DNA from 3 places in the Peribacillus frigoritolerans genome. Region 3 is predicted to be linked to each of the others. Evidence: riboswitches for the same ligand, from Rfam matches in the RefSeq annotation. Region 3 holds a riboswitch; each other region holds the start of a gene.
What was found. A riboswitch is a leader RNA that binds a small molecule or an ion and turns the genes downstream of it on or off. The one in region 3 is predicted to bind cyclic di-AMP.
Positions count from the first base shown of each region.

Region 1: it holds a riboswitch for cyclic di-AMP, as region 3 does, so the genes downstream of both, ABOA58_RS13105 (hypothetical protein) here and ABOA58_RS03585 (TrkH family potassium uptake protein) in region 3, are expected to answer to the same signal.
Region 2: it holds a riboswitch for cyclic di-AMP, as region 3 does, so the genes downstream of both, ABOA58_RS22775 (APC family permease) here and ABOA58_RS03585 (TrkH family potassium uptake protein) in region 3, are expected to answer to the same signal.

Region 1 is NZ_CP158190.1:2,657,140-2,662,200, reverse strand. It holds gene kdpB (potassium-transporting ATPase subunit KdpB) at 1-308, opposite strand, end outside; gene kdpA (potassium-transporting ATPase subunit KdpA) at 331-2,004, opposite strand; gene ABOA58_RS13105 (hypothetical protein) at 2,108-2,401, opposite strand; cyclic di-AMP (ydaO/yuaA leader) riboswitch at 2,622-2,763, opposite strand; gene ABOA58_RS13100 (DUF2294 domain-containing protein) at 3,008-3,382, shown strand; gene ABOA58_RS13095 (NlpC/P60 family protein) at 3,749-4,750, opposite strand; gene ABOA58_RS13090 (dipeptide epimerase) at 4,776-5,061, opposite strand, start outside.
Region 2 is NZ_CP158190.1:4,616,704-4,621,764, reverse strand. It holds gene ABOA58_RS22790 (DUF6044 family protein) at 1-791, shown strand, start outside; gene ABOA58_RS22785 (glycosyltransferase family 2 protein) at 807-1,829, shown strand; gene ABOA58_RS22780 (GtrA family protein) at 1,789-2,244, shown strand; cyclic di-AMP (ydaO/yuaA leader) riboswitch at 2,569-2,714, shown strand; gene ABOA58_RS22775 (APC family permease) at 2,853-4,679, shown strand.
Region 3 is NZ_CP158190.1:738,050-743,110, reverse strand. It holds gene ABOA58_RS03595 (MFS transporter) at 29-1,288, opposite strand; gene ABOA58_RS03590 (hypothetical protein) at 1,624-1,815, opposite strand; cyclic di-AMP (ydaO/yuaA leader) riboswitch at 2,145-2,287, shown strand; gene ABOA58_RS03585 (TrkH family potassium uptake protein) at 2,464-3,789, shown strand; gene ABOA58_RS03580 (potassium channel family protein) at 3,813-4,469, shown strand; gene ABOA58_RS03575 (STAS domain-containing protein) at 4,604-5,061, opposite strand, start outside.

The sequences.
Region 1 (5,061 bases), 1.9 Mb from region 3:
TCCTGCTTTGTCTTTTTGAGACTATTGGCTTGTGCTTTTCCACGTCCCTCTGCTAGAGCTTCGGCGAAATTAGAAAAAATGATCGTTACGAATAAAATGATGGTTACTGCAACGTTATACCCCCTATCAGACACTCCGCCAAGAAGCGCAGGAAATATTGATAGAAGAAGCGTAATGGCAAACCCCACTTCCACTACAAACATGACTGGATTGCGTGACATAACTCTTGGATTCATTTTTTTGAGTGCATCTTTACCAGCCTCGTAAACAATATTCTTATTTACATTCGCTATTCGCTCTATGCTCATTTGAAATGCCCCTTTTCAACATTTATCTTATCGTAAGCCACTCAGCAACTGGTCCAAGTGCAATTATTGGAAAGAAAGTCAAAGCTCCAATAATCAAAACTGAAGCTAAAAGAATGACAAAGAACGTACCATTATCCGTTTTGAATGTTCCGATAGTCTCAGGAACACGCTTCTTTACCAGTAATGATCCTGCGACTGCAATCATGGCAATCATTGAAAAATAACGTCCGAATAACATGACTAAACCAGTGGAAACATTCCAAAAAGGGGTATTGTCTCCTAATCCTTCAAAACCCGAACCATTATTTGCTGCTGAAGAGGTAAACTCATAAACTACTTGAGTAATACCATGAAAGCCCGGGTTTGATATAGCTGCTGAACCCATTTGTGTCGCTAAAGCGATGGCAGATGGAACTAATATGATCAATGGGTGGATCAGAATCGCTATAGCTATTAACTTCATCTCCCGGCCTTCAATTTTCTTACCCAAAAACTCAGGTGTACGTCCCACCATAAGTCCGGCAAGAAATACAGCCAATATTGAGTACATGAGAATATTGACCGTACCCACACCATCGCCGCCAAATACACAGTTCACCATCATCATTGCAAGTGGAGCTATACTTCCCAGCGGTGTTAAGGTATCATGCATATTATTTACCGATCCTGTAGTTGCAGCTGTAGTTATACTGGTGAATAATGCACTCTGAGCCACCCCGAAGCGCACCTCTTTCCCCTCCATGCTCCCCTCCGTTTGTGAGAGGCCAATTTGCTCCAAAGCTGGATTACCATTTTTCTCATTAATATACGTAATGCTTAAGAAGAGTAATAACATGAATGCCATCGCCGAAAATAGGATCCAGCCTAGCTTCTTATTCCTCGCCATATATCCAAAAGTCAACGGAAGGGCAGAAGGTATAAGAAACATGGATAATATTTCCAAGACATTCGTGAAACCATTAGGATTTTCAAATGGATGGGCTGAGTTGACCCCAAAGAACCCTCCCCCATTTGTGCCTATGTGCTTTATGGATTCTAGTGCCGCTACAGGTCCCCTTGCTATATTTTGGGTGTCTCCTTCCAATGTTGTCGCAACTGTCGTTGGGCTAAATGTTTGCGGTACGCCTTGGGATACTAGGACTAAACCAATCAATATCGATAAGGGAAGCAGAACCCGGGTAATCGTTCGGATTACATCCACATAGAAGTTTCCTAGACTCCGGTGGCTTGTTAAGCCCCTAAAAAAAGCCATACATAAAGCAATGCCGGTGGCCGGGGTAGTGAACATCAAGAATATGATCACTGCCATTTGAGATAAATAAGAAAGTCCCGATTCTCCACTATAATGCTGTAAATTGGTATTCGTAAGAAAGCTTGCAGCTGTATTCAGTGCCAACAATGGCTCCATGTTGTCAATCTTACTGGGGTTGCCAGGTAACTCCCCTTGGAAGCGAATGATAATATAAGAGATTATGAACATCACTAAATTACTTATCAGCAGTGCCTTGGCGTACTGCTGCCATTTCATATCTCCCGTTTTAATGCCGGATAGCTTAAAGATAAACCTTTCCATCCTTCCAAACACGCGATCTTGTTTCGTTAATTCAAGGGAATAAACATCCGTTAAATATTTAGCCATTGGTATCGCCAATACAACCGCAATTGCCAATACCACAACGATTTGCAATAGCTCCATTTACTTCTCCTCCGTAAGTCACCCTTAGTATTTTTCCGGATATATGAGGGCATGTATTAAATACAACGTTACCGCCCCGACGATTATCAATAAGAACATCTCCCTACGCTCCCTTTGCAATGACTTTATTACAAAAATGAATGAATCCTAAAAAGAATACTAACGGTATAGCCATTAATGAAATTGCTATACTATCCATTTTTTTCTTCTCTCCTCCCGCATAATAAAGCCTATTTTCTCCTTCTCCTTCACCTCCTTTAAGATACGTTTCATTAAACTGTTCTTTTTGTTCAGAAAGACGTGCTTTAAGGCATAAAAAAAATAGACCAATGTTACTTTTCCCCCAGTTTGCAGCGCTGCACAAATGCAATCTCCTTCCTACAGCGTCATGAACCATGACGCATCAGAAAAAGAAAGATATACAGAAACAAACATTTTGTTGGAGAAAAAGTAATCATTGGTCTACTTAACGCCCAGCAAGCATTAGCGCCTACTCCACGATCCGTCTTCCAAGAAACCTTTTCAATTATAGGCATAATAAAAAGACCTACGGAAATGTCAGATTGCCATTTTGCTATAGCATAACAAAAAAGCCTCCTGAATCAAGGTGGTCTTATGACCTCCTTCGCTTTAGCCGACGAAGTTAGCTGACGGGTAGGATGGCGAAAGAGTATCTCATCCCTTCTGCAAATGCAGAATTAACCCCAAAAATAGTGGGTCCTCCGTTCTCAATCACTTGAGATTTGGCCGGTATCTAATTGTTTTTCATGAGGATTATTGTACGCTCCTCATTCAAGGTTTGTAAACTAATAAAAACCATTAAAAACCTCCATATTTGATTAATTAAGACGATATTCACCCAATTTATCAGCAAGAATATTATATTTCTTCAATTTACTAACTTTTTCACTTTTTTCTAAAGTTTTACAAACAGTTATTGACAGGAACTTCGACGTGGCATTATGATAAATCCCATAAATTCATCAGATTAACTGGAGGCATTATGTCAATTACAAAGAAAAGGATCGAAGCTGAAATAAGCGAAGCATTCATTAAATTCCAGCGTGAATTGATTGGAAGAGGACCTCAGGAAACTAAAACATATATAATCAATGATATGTTGATAACCCGTTTCAAGGGTGTCCTTACTGTAGAGGAAAAGCACCTTGTGAGTCACAATTCAGGCAAAAAACTTGTCAAAAAAATGCGTTCACTACTTCGTGAAATGTACACTAAGGATTATGAAAAAATAGTTGAAGATCTTACCGGTTGTAAAGTACTTTCATCCCACAGTGATATTAGCACTAAAACAGGCGAAAGAATCGAAGTTTTCATTATGGATAAGGATTTGGAACGTCTTTTTGAAACCATCAAATAAAAGTTACAATTCTTCCACTTAAATATTATATTAAAATAGTTTTTAGTAAAACTTATATTTAGAAACATCAGTGGGGACAATCATTATTTTCCCCTACTGATGTTTTTTATGGTTAACTTTTCTTTTAACCACCTTTATCATCAAACATTCTCCAATTAAACCACCTGCTAGAAAATAAATAAAAGCGGTTGAATAATCTCCTTTTCAAATTAAATCCCCAAAATTATTATATCAATAAAATTCCTTTTTTTCGATTATTGTCAGAATCATCACCTCGGATTCTCCTGTAACTTTTACTATCAAAACAATAATCTATTTCCATAACCCACCAGATACTATTTTTATCGGAGTTTATATTATTGAGCATCAATCGATATATCTTCTTGCTCCGGCATATTCCTCTCCGTATCCCGATGTTTTTATTTCATCTATCCTTACATGTGTTGAGCTGTTAGGCGAATGGATCATTTTGCCGTCACCAATATACATTCCGACATGATGGACCCTTCCTTTCCCTTTATCATAGGCAAAAAATAGTAAGTCACCTGGTTGAAGATTTTCTTGTTCCACCTTTTTTCCATGTTGCGCCTGAACGGAAGAGTCCCTTGGGATCGTTATTCCATTAGCATGATACATGGTATACGTAAATCCAGAACAGTCAAATCCAAAACCGGACATTCCAGCCCATAGGTAAGGTAGCCCTAAAAATCCTTTTCCTGTTTCAACGATGTCCTTTCCGGTTGGAGCAGGTATTTGATTGTCATTTTGATAGACTGATACGTCCTGCTTTTCTATCCATTTCGCTCCATTACTCGGTGTCATCACCTTCACTTTATCTTTTTTCACCTGCAATAACGGGAGGCGGGTATCGAAGCTGACCTCCATGAATTCGGACCGAAGTTTCGAATCCGAATAAAGCCAAGTCTTTGGGGCATTTACAAGGGCGAATCCTCGTTTAAATTGCTTCTCAAAAGAATTTCCGTCTTTTAATTGTGCCTTTGGCATCCATCCTGGATAACCAATATCATTGCGGGGCGTCGGTTGATTGGCAACGGCTACTTTCACCCATTCACCCCGACCTTCAAGAATCGTCACTTTAGAACCATATAAAGCTTGTGTTTCCAGGTTACCTACAAGCCACAGCTTGTCTTCATATTTCATCGAGCCGATCCATGCATTCAAATCAACGGGATTCGATGCAGAAGGAGCATCGATTTCCCTTAATAATCCCGGCTCAGTCCAAAGAGTGGCCACGCTTACATCAACATAGGCATTTCTCTGCTTCTCTCTTGAACTAGCTTCATTGGGACTGAATACTAAAATACCAATAGCAAATAAAGATAGCACAAAAACGGTTAACCTTTTCAAAATAATCACCCTTTCAAATTTGTTTTTATTGAGTATAAGAGGATTTCCTCTTGACTCCCAGTCCAGGTTTATCGGAAATTAGCAGTTGATCTTTCATAAATTGAATACCTTCAAATGGCTCATTCTTAATCCATAATGGGGCATCTAAATCAATCTTCGTTATATTTGGATGGGCGGTTGCCAGATGAGCCGCGGCCGCTACACTCACGGATGATTCCATCATACTCCCAATCATGCATTCCACCCCGGCTGCTTCTGCCATATCGGCAATTTGGAGAGCACGTCTAATTCCACCTGTTTTCATTAATTTA
Region 2 (5,061 bases), 1.7 Mb from region 3:
AAAAACTGTGGAGACAGGAAAAGGTATATGTTTTTTTATTCAGCTTGAATTTTATGCTCTCAGCGTGGTACGCATTTTGGTTTTATAAAGGATGGCTTCCTTTGACGGAAAGGTTTCACACCTTGGATACTTTTAATTTTGCCAGATTTCACTTTTTAAGGCCGATGGTGATTTACTTGGGGTTTGCCCTCGCGATAAAAATCATTTGGGAACACAGCGACTATGCTAAGAAAACCCTTTCTATTTTCATCGCCGTTCAAATAATGATTTTAATGGGTTTCAATGAAGAAATCACTCATAATAAAAAACCATCTTTCAAAGAGTTCTATTCAGAAAGCCTTTTTCAAGAAATAAAAGATCATATTGACCGTCCACAGGAAGAGTATCGTGTTGCTAGCATTGGGCTGCATCCTGCAATCGCACAATTTAATGGATTTTACACGCTCGATAGCTATAACAATTTCTATCCGCTTTCTTACAAACATCAATTTCGTCAAATAATTGAAAACGAATTGGCTAAGAATAAAAACATCAAAATCTACTTTGATGAATGGGGAGGACGTTGTTACCTATTTACCGATGAGCTTGGGAAGCATTATATGTTCAAGAAAGGCTCGAAGAAAGAGCTGGAAAATTTGGACCTTAAAATGGATGCGTTTAAAGGATTAGGCGGCAAGTATATATTTTCTGCCATCCCAATCAACAACGCGAAAGAAAACGGATTGGTGCTAGATAAGGTTTTCACGGAAAAAGGAAGCGTATGGAAAATTTATTTATACAGAGTCATGTGAAAAGGGGGGAATTGAATGAATTCACCGATAGTAACGATTGTTGTACCTTGTTATAACGAAGAAAGCGTTTTGCAGGATACCATTTCCCAGCTTTGTGGATTGATGAGGGGATTAGTCGAAGAAAACGTTGTTTCTGGTCAAAGTAAAATTCTGCTGGTTGATGATGGAAGCAAAGATCAAACTTGGAAGATCATTTATAAGGAAACGATCAATAATGAATTTGTTCGCGGGCTAAAGCTTTCCCGGAATGCAGGACATCAAAATGCACTCCTGGCAGGTTTGTTTACAGCCAAGGAAGCCTCGGATTGTGTGATTTCCATTGATGCAGATTTACAGGATGATATTCAAGTCATCCCTGAATTCATTCGGAAATTCAATGAAGGATGTGAAATCGTATATGGTGTCCGCCAGAAAAGGGACCTTGATTCTTTTTTTAAGCGAACCTCTGCAACTGGTTTTTATAAATTGATGAATAAGATGGGGGTTAACCTTGTCTATAATCATGCCGATTTCCGGCTAATGAGCAAAAGGGCAATCGCGGAGTTGGAACGATTTGATGAAACGAATCTATTTTTACGGGGGATTGTTCCGCTCATTGGGTTTAAGACGGACAATGTTTATTATGACCGAAAAGAAAGATTGGCCGGTGAAACGAAATATCCATTTAAGAAAATGGTTGCTTTTGCGCTTGATGGCATTACTTCCTTTTCGGTTACACCGATCCGGCTTGTATTATGGCTAGGATGTCTTTCCTTTTTCATTAGCTTACTCTTTGGGTCTTACTTTTTATGGTTAAAGTTTTATGGACAGACCGAAACTGGTTGGACCTCATTAATCACCTCCATATGGTTGATCGGCGGACTGCAGTTGATTGCTGTCGGCTTGATTGGGGAATATATCGGTAAAATCTATAATGAATCCAAACGCCGGCCTAAATATATTGTTGATCTGGATTTATTTAATCCGCTCGATTTAACAAAACGGGAGCAACTAGACAATGAACGGAACAGTATTGAAAAACTATCTAAAACACACTAACTCCTTTATCCGCTTTTTATTGGTTGGAATAGTCAATACAGCGGTTGGACTTTCCATCATGCTTTTTCTCATGAATGTTCTTGAATTATCTTACTGGGTCTCCACCTTTTTCGGCAATGGCACGGGAGCTGTAACGAGTTTTCTTTTGAACAGGACTTTTACTTTTAAAAGCGATATAGAATGGCGGCGAGGAGTTGCCCGTTTCTTTTGCGTCATCCTGATTTGTTATTCCGCCGCTTATTCTATAGGCCAAGCCATTGCAGAATCACTGGAAGGATCCGTTTCTTTATCCATACAACAAAATGTGGCTGTGCTGATAGGAACAATCTGTTATACAGTACTTAACTATCTTGGCCAGAAATACTTTGTCTTTAAAAAAAGCAATTTGAGACCAATTCAAGAAGGAAGGAACTAATAGGGTGGATCAGTTGAATAATGCCCCCGATTGGACGGGAATTAATGACTATCCAATCTGGGGCAGATCTGTTTAATTTCGCCTCGCCATCTCCATGTGGCTGATCATTTTACCCTTTCGGACCACCTTTTGTTCATTGACTCCTTGATTATTTTCTTTTTAACCGTTTATTTACCTCTTATCCTTCCTTCAAATCCATGAGTTTGGAAGACTTATGTTCTATACGTCAAGAACAAAACCTCACTTACAAATAATATTTTATTTTTGAGCAAAATTTTCATTTACTTTTCCATTTCACGGGAGTATGATAATCAACAGTTTCATATTTCTAAATCGCTTAAACCTTATGGTGCGGGGGACCCGTTATTGGGATTGTTTACAATCCAAGGGGTGAATCCTTTTTAAAAGGTAGGGCTACTCTTAGGTCCGAATCCGACAGCTAACCTCGTAAGCGTTATATGAGAAGGAAGGTGGAGCTTGTTAGACAAAAAAATTAATGTCTACAGGTCTATTTAGCTATGACTTGTAGGCATTTTTGTGTTTCGTCTTGTTTTTTGCTACAGCTGGGCAACATAAACTTATAAATTAACTATGGTGGTGAATTCTTGATGTTATCTTCTATAAAAAGGTTCTTGATAGGGAGACCTTTAAAGTCAAATGCACTTGGTGAACAAAAGCTTAACAAAACAAAGGCTTTGGCGATATTATCTTCTGATGCTTTGTCTTCGGTTGCATATGGACCGGAGCAAATATTGATCGTTCTGATCACGGTCGGTGCTGCAGCATTCTGGTATTCAATCCCTATCGCGATCGGGGTATTGATTCTGTTAACTGCTTTGATTTTGTCCTATAGACAAATCATTTTCGCTTATCCGCATGGCGGGGGGGCATATGTAGTTTCAAAAAACAATTTAGGTGTCAATCCAGGGCTGATAGCCGGAGGATCTTTGCTGGTCGATTATATATTAACTGTGGCTGTTAGTGTTTCTGCAGGTACGGATGCAATCACGTCCGCTTTTCCCGGCCTGCATTCATATAATGTGGTCATAGCCATCATTTTCGTGATTCTACTTACAATCCTGAACCTTCGGGGGGTTACGGAGTCGGCCTCTGTTTTGGCCTATCCGGTGTACCTATTCGTTTTAGCATTGTTCATCTTGATTGGTGTTGGAATTTACAAGATTTTGACGGGAGGAGTTTCACCGGAATTGCACGCATCAATCGGGACTCCGGTCGCGGGCATCAGTTTATTTATACTGCTAAGAGCATTTGCATCAGGAAGCTCCGCATTGACAGGAGTCGAAGCGATTTCCAATGCAATCCCGAACTTTAAAGATCCAGCCCCGAATAATGCTGCGAAAACTTTAATAGCGATGGGTTCATTGCTAGCTGTATTATTTTCGGGAATTGTATTCTTAGCCTATTATTTAAGCATTGTTCCGAGCGCAGAGGTAACGGTCGTCTCCCAGATTGCTGAAGAGATCTTTGGACGGAATTTCATGTATTTCTTCATTCAAGGTACGACTGCCTTGATCTTGATACTTGCGGCCAATACTGGCTATTCGGCTTTCCCTCTGCTTGCGGTGAACCTGGCAAAGGATAAATTCATACCAAGGGCGTTTACGATCAGAGGGGACCGATTAGGGTATTCCAATGGAATCATCATACTGGGACTTGCATCCATCATCTTGATAGTCGCATTTGAAGGACATACAGAAAATCTCATTCCGCTTTATGCGGTAGGGGTATTCATTCCATTTACGTTGTCCCAGACTGGCATGATTGTTAAATGGGTTCGCGAAAAGCCAAAAGGCTGGATGATGAAATTAACCATTAATTCAATTGGTGCCATAATTAGCTTTATCGTCACGATGATATTCTTTTTAACCAAATTTACTCAGGTTTGGCCTGTTTTGATTTTTTTACCTATCATCATTTTAATTTTTCATCGAATTAAAAAGCATTATGAAGCAGTTGGTGACCAACTAAGGATTACAACATGCGAGCCGATCTTACCAATTGAAGGAAATATCATTATTGTACCTGTGGCAGGTATAACTCATGTGGTTGAGAACTCTTTAAATTATGCAAAATCTCTATCTGCACATCAGGTCATTGCCGTTTATGTCGCTTTTGAAAGAGAAGACGAAAAGAAATTCGAAGAAAAGTGGGAAAAATGGCAGCCGGATGTCAGACTCGTTACACTGAATTCTTATTATCGAAGTATCATTCAGCCACTAACTAAATTTGTGGACACAGTTGAACATAAGGCTAGTGAATCCAATTATAAAGTTACGGTGATCATCCCCCAATTCATTCCGAAGAAGGGCTGGCACAATATACTTCATAACCAATCAAGTTTACTGATCCGCGCCTACTTACTTTATAAAAGAAATGTGGTTGTTACGACAGTGCCATATCATTTGAAGAAATAAGTTCCATATCTATAATTGGAAGCAAACCTACATAAGGTTTGTCTACAGTTTTTTTTGCTTGTACAAATTGGACGTTGATTTTCTCTCCAGGCACTCGCTTTCCGCGGGCGGTCCGGGAGCCTCCTCGGCGCACTTGCGCCTGTGGGGTCTCCCTTGGACTCGCTATTCCCGCAGGAGTCTCGTACACCCGCTCCAATCAACTATGTTTAAAATTTTAGATAGAACCCCTTTTGTCAACAAAACTGGAAGCAAACCTGCATAAGGTTTGCTTTTTTTTATAATCCAGACAGCAGTACTGCTGTGTTTACTCCAACTAACGCTCCCAATATTTATCAGCATCGGAAGCCCTTTTTGTGTTGAAAACTATTTTTGCAAAAACACT
Region 3 (5,061 bases):
TGTTCCATCAACATGCCTTTAAATCGGATTACATCTTTTCCTTAGCTTCTACCTCTACATCACCAACGGAATAATACCTCCTTTTGGAGGTATTCATACTAAGCATCGACAATAAAATTGATAAAGCGAACATGATCATGGAACCTGAAATCACCACGAACCGAATCGAAATGAAATGAGCTGAAACACCAACAATTGCGGTAGACATGATGATCAATAATGCTTCTAACAAACCAAAAACACTTCCGACCCTGCCCATGATTTCCACCGGAATATTATTTTGATAAAAGGTCTGAAAGCCGGTGTTGGCAAAAGCCAATGAAAAGGCAATGATGAAAAATCCGATGGCGGCCATTGAAAAGGAATTCGAATAGGCAAAGATCATATAACCTATCGAGACAAATAAAGATCCAAGACCGATCATGTGCGAGATTTTCACTTTACTGATGAATACGACATTGACTATGGCCCCAGCAATGATGCCTGCCCCGGCGATGCTTACAAGGAATCCGTAATCGCTGTCCGACAAAAAGAGCACGGCCTTGGCAAACGCCGCTTCTTGGGAATCGATAGCCGTTTCCATCACCACCATGCAGCTGAATAAGAAATAAATGAGCATGATGTAGGAAGATTTCCGGCTGAAGTCCAGGACGATGCCCCAATCCTTTTTCATGATGGTCCAAGACAGGTAATGACTGGATTGTTCAAGGGGATGATCCTTTTCAAGATTAGGCATGAATAGGGTGATGATACCGGATAGTAATAAGGCAGCCGCGTTAATATAAATCGCTAAAACGGGCGTACCGATCATGAAAAGGATCCCCGCTAGCGCCGGTCCAATCAAAAAAGCTCCAGAATCCATTAAGCTACGTAATGAGTTAAATGGTTTCCTCTGTTCAACGGGAATTAATTTTGTAATATACGACCTTGATGTTGTTACGAACATGGCCCCTGCCATATTGATCACGAAGACAAGGGAATAGATGACCCAAATAGAAGAAGTCAATGGCAGCAAGGCTATGAATACCGTGCGAAATAGGTCAAGTGCCATCATAAGATTCCGCTTATTTATCCGGTCAATCACGCTGCCTGCCCACACATTCGTTAATATGGCAGCCATCAGTTTAACGATATAAAGACCAGCTACCGCCAAGGCTGAATCAGTCATATCCAGAACGATTAAATTAAGGGCAATGAAATAAACCCAAGAACCAAAGTTGGAGATTCCTATTCCACACAAAAGAATGGAAGGGTATTTCCAAGATACTAATGTATTTCTTAATTTCATCGCTTCTCCCCCTTTGACCGAATAATAAAAAACCCGGTCCCCCAGCAATGCGTCTCGGGACGAGATCAATTTGCGGTGCCCCCCCCTAACTATCCTCGGCTGCCGTTCAAGGCTCTTTTGGAAAGTGGTCATTTCATTTACTTTTCTCCTCTTTACGCCTACTTAATTACTAAATTTTAACATTAATGTTTTTATAATGTAAATAACGCAAAAAAACTCATTCAAAATAAATGAGTTTAAAAGCAAAACAAGATATGGATTTTTCGCTCAGCGTTCCGGATAGAACACAGGAATACATAATTGAATACCGCTAATGAATGTTGGATTCAGTTGATTTACCTTAGGGAAAACAATTTTAAAAACGGATTCTTTTTCTTATCCGTTATCCTTAACTCATTCATGATGATTTGATCCTCATGATCGGCTATCCATTTCCTAAGTGCATCTTTATCCTGGCATTGTGTTAAATATGTTTGGCCACCCTTGCCTGTAGCATTAATAACATATCTATTGAACGTCTTCTCCATAATTGCCCGCCTTTTTAATAAAATGTATTGAATTTAAATAATAATGTACTGCTTTTACCTTTATCTTTTACAAAAGAAACATAATATATATGTTACAAATTTTGATTCGCAATAGCATGTTTTGTTTGAAACTATTGAATAAAGTACATCGATGCCGGTTATCATAATTGGATTAATCGAACCTATCATAATGTGCTAACTAATATTTGTCAATACGTTTTCTAAATGTAAATAAAACGTAAATTTTCAGTTTTGTTAAAGAAATATTTTTTTACGATTTAGGGGTTTACAACTGCTAAATGATGGGAGTAGAATACGTTTATCAATTTAATGCATTTCGGCCAAAACTCATGGAAAATGAGTACGGAGGACCCAATCATTTGGGGTTAATTCTGCCTTGCAGAAGGGATGAGATCAGCTCTTTCGCCATCCTACCCGTCAGCTAACTTCGTCGGCTAAAGCGAAGGAGGTCATAAGACCGCCTATTTCGGGAGCTTATTTTGCACGCTTTTTGTGACAAAACAGCAGTTCGAGGTTTTTCGCAGGTCTTTTTATTATGCCTTTAAAAAGATTCGAAAAGCAGATTGATGATTGAAATGTCATACAGTTTTACACAATTTTTTTATGGGTAGGGATGATCATTTGAGAATGACAAAATTGGATCCGCCAAAAATACTTGTACTCGGCTTTGCCATCCTGATACTTATTGGGGCCTATTTATTGACCCTGCCGATTTCCACAGAAAATGGAAATGGTCTTTCTTTTCTGGATGCTTTATTCACCTCGACTTCAGCTACATGTGTAACAGGACTGGTCGTAGTGGATACGGGATCGACCTTCACCACTTTTGGTGAGTTGGTCATCCTAACATTGATTCAGGTAGGCGGCTTAGGGTTCATGACATTTGCGACGTTTTTCTTTTTATTATTAGGCAAAAAGATTTCTTTAAAAGGCAGGTTACTCTTGCAGGAGTCCTTAAATAATCTATCCATGGCAGGTGTAGTCAGGTTAGTGAAACGGCTTTTAATTTTCACGGCCATCATTGAGGGCATGGGTGCCCTTATTTTATCGATTCGCTTTTCTTTTGACATGCCAATCGGCAAGGCGATCTATTACGGTGTTTTTCATTCCATCTCGAATTTCAATAATGCCGGCTTTGATTTAATGGGGGAATTCAGGAGTTTGACCCCTTATGTATCGGATCCATTCGTAACTCTTACCGTCGCCTTCCTCATCACGTTTGGCGGGATAGGCTTTATCGTGATGAATGAAATATACGAATATCGGAATACACATCGTTTATCCGTACATACGAAGATAGTTCTGACGACTAGCTTGACCCTTACGATTGCCGGCGCGATTTTAATCTTTTTATTCGAGTTTGGTAACCCAAAGACATTGCAGCCTTTATCTTTCATGGGTAAAACGCTGTCGTCTTTATTTCAATCGGTATCACCACGGACGGCAGGCTCCAACACGCTGAATATCCCTGATTTAACTCAGCCTACATTACTGCTCATCATTTTCTTGATGTTCGTTGGGGCATCACCCGGATCGACTGGCGGCGGGATTAAAACGACTACATTGGCGACGCTTGTCGGAACGGTTTGGTCACAGATTAAAGGTAAGGGTGATGTGGTATTGTTCCGCCACCGCATCGTGAGTGAAACGATTTTTAAAGCATTATCCGTCACATTCATTGGTGTATTCGTGGTTTCAATCATCTCCATTCTGCTGACCATCACTGAAAGCGGAACTGACTTCTTGATGATTTTGTTCGAAGCCACTTCAGCTTTCGCCACCGTGGGACTTTCAATGGGTTTGACCCCAGAATTATCACCGGTTGGCCGGATGCTCATCATTTTCACGATGTTTGCAGGCCGGGTGGGTCCTTTGACTTTGGCCTTTGCTATCGCCATGAGGCGCAAGCCAGATCCGTTCCGCCGGCCAAAAGGGAAAATCATGATTGGTTAATAATGAATGGAGGAGTGTAAAAGATGGGAAAACGACAATACGCCGTGATAGGTTTAGGCAGATTTGGAACCAGTGTGGCCCATAGATTATATACGGCCGGTCAAGAGGTTTTGGGTATTGATGTCAACGAGGAAAGAGTCGAGAATGCGGAACTGAACGTTACCCATGCGGTCATGGCGGACACGACTGAAGAAGAGACATTGAAAGCAATCGGAATCCGTAATTTCGATTGTGTCATCGTAGCCATCGGAAATGACATGCAATCGAGCATTTTAACTACCTTGCTTTTAAAAGAGCTTGGGATCAAAAAGGTCATTGCCAAAGCACTTAATAAAAATCACGGTCAGGTGCTCACAAAAGTCGGTGCCGACTGGGTCATCTATCCTGAGAGGGATATGGGGGAACGGGTCGCGAATCAGCTCCTTTCCCCTAACATGCTGAACTATATAGAGCTCTCTAAAGAATACAATATCGAGGAAATCATCCTCCCCATGAGCATGAAGGGAAAAAGCCTCAGGGAGCTTGATTTACGGGCAAAATATAATATCAGCGTCATTGCCATCGTAAGTAATGGAGAAATTATCATTGCACCCTCACCGGATCAGGATATCCATGAAAAAGATATGCTTTTAGTGGTTGGCAATAAAGAAGATCTGGCCGTCTTTGCCAATATTGAATAATCCGGCAGGTTCCGGCTCTTGCTTTATGTAGCCCGATACCTATTTTGAATGCTAATACTACGAGAAGACCGCCATATGGAAGTCTTCTCGATGAAATTCATAACGAGCATCCCCGTGCCCTGGATATGTATGTATTATTTTATCGTACTGATCGCTTGGGCAAGAGTGGACTTTATCGTCACTTTATCAAAAGGCAGTTGAAGCTTAACGGCAGTCATGGCGATTTCCGGCCGAAGTCCTGAAAGGGTTGTTTGAATTCCGATCAAATGTAAGGATTCAATCAATTGAGACAGCTGGTGTGCGGATCCGCTGTCTATCGCATGAACGCCAGATAGGTCAATGAAAAGTCTGGTGACATTTTTTTCAGCGCACTTTTGTAATGTGATTTCAAGCAAGGACATGCCCCTCGCCGTGTCAATATCGCCTATCAGGGGAAGCAATGCCGTGTTATCTTTTAGCGAAATGATGGGCGTGCTCAATTCATCGATCGTTGCCTGTTGGGCTTTCATAATTTTATTGGCATATCTATGATTGGCTTCCGTAAACCTCTCCATTACTTCACTGAACACCTTCACCACTATCCGATACCAGG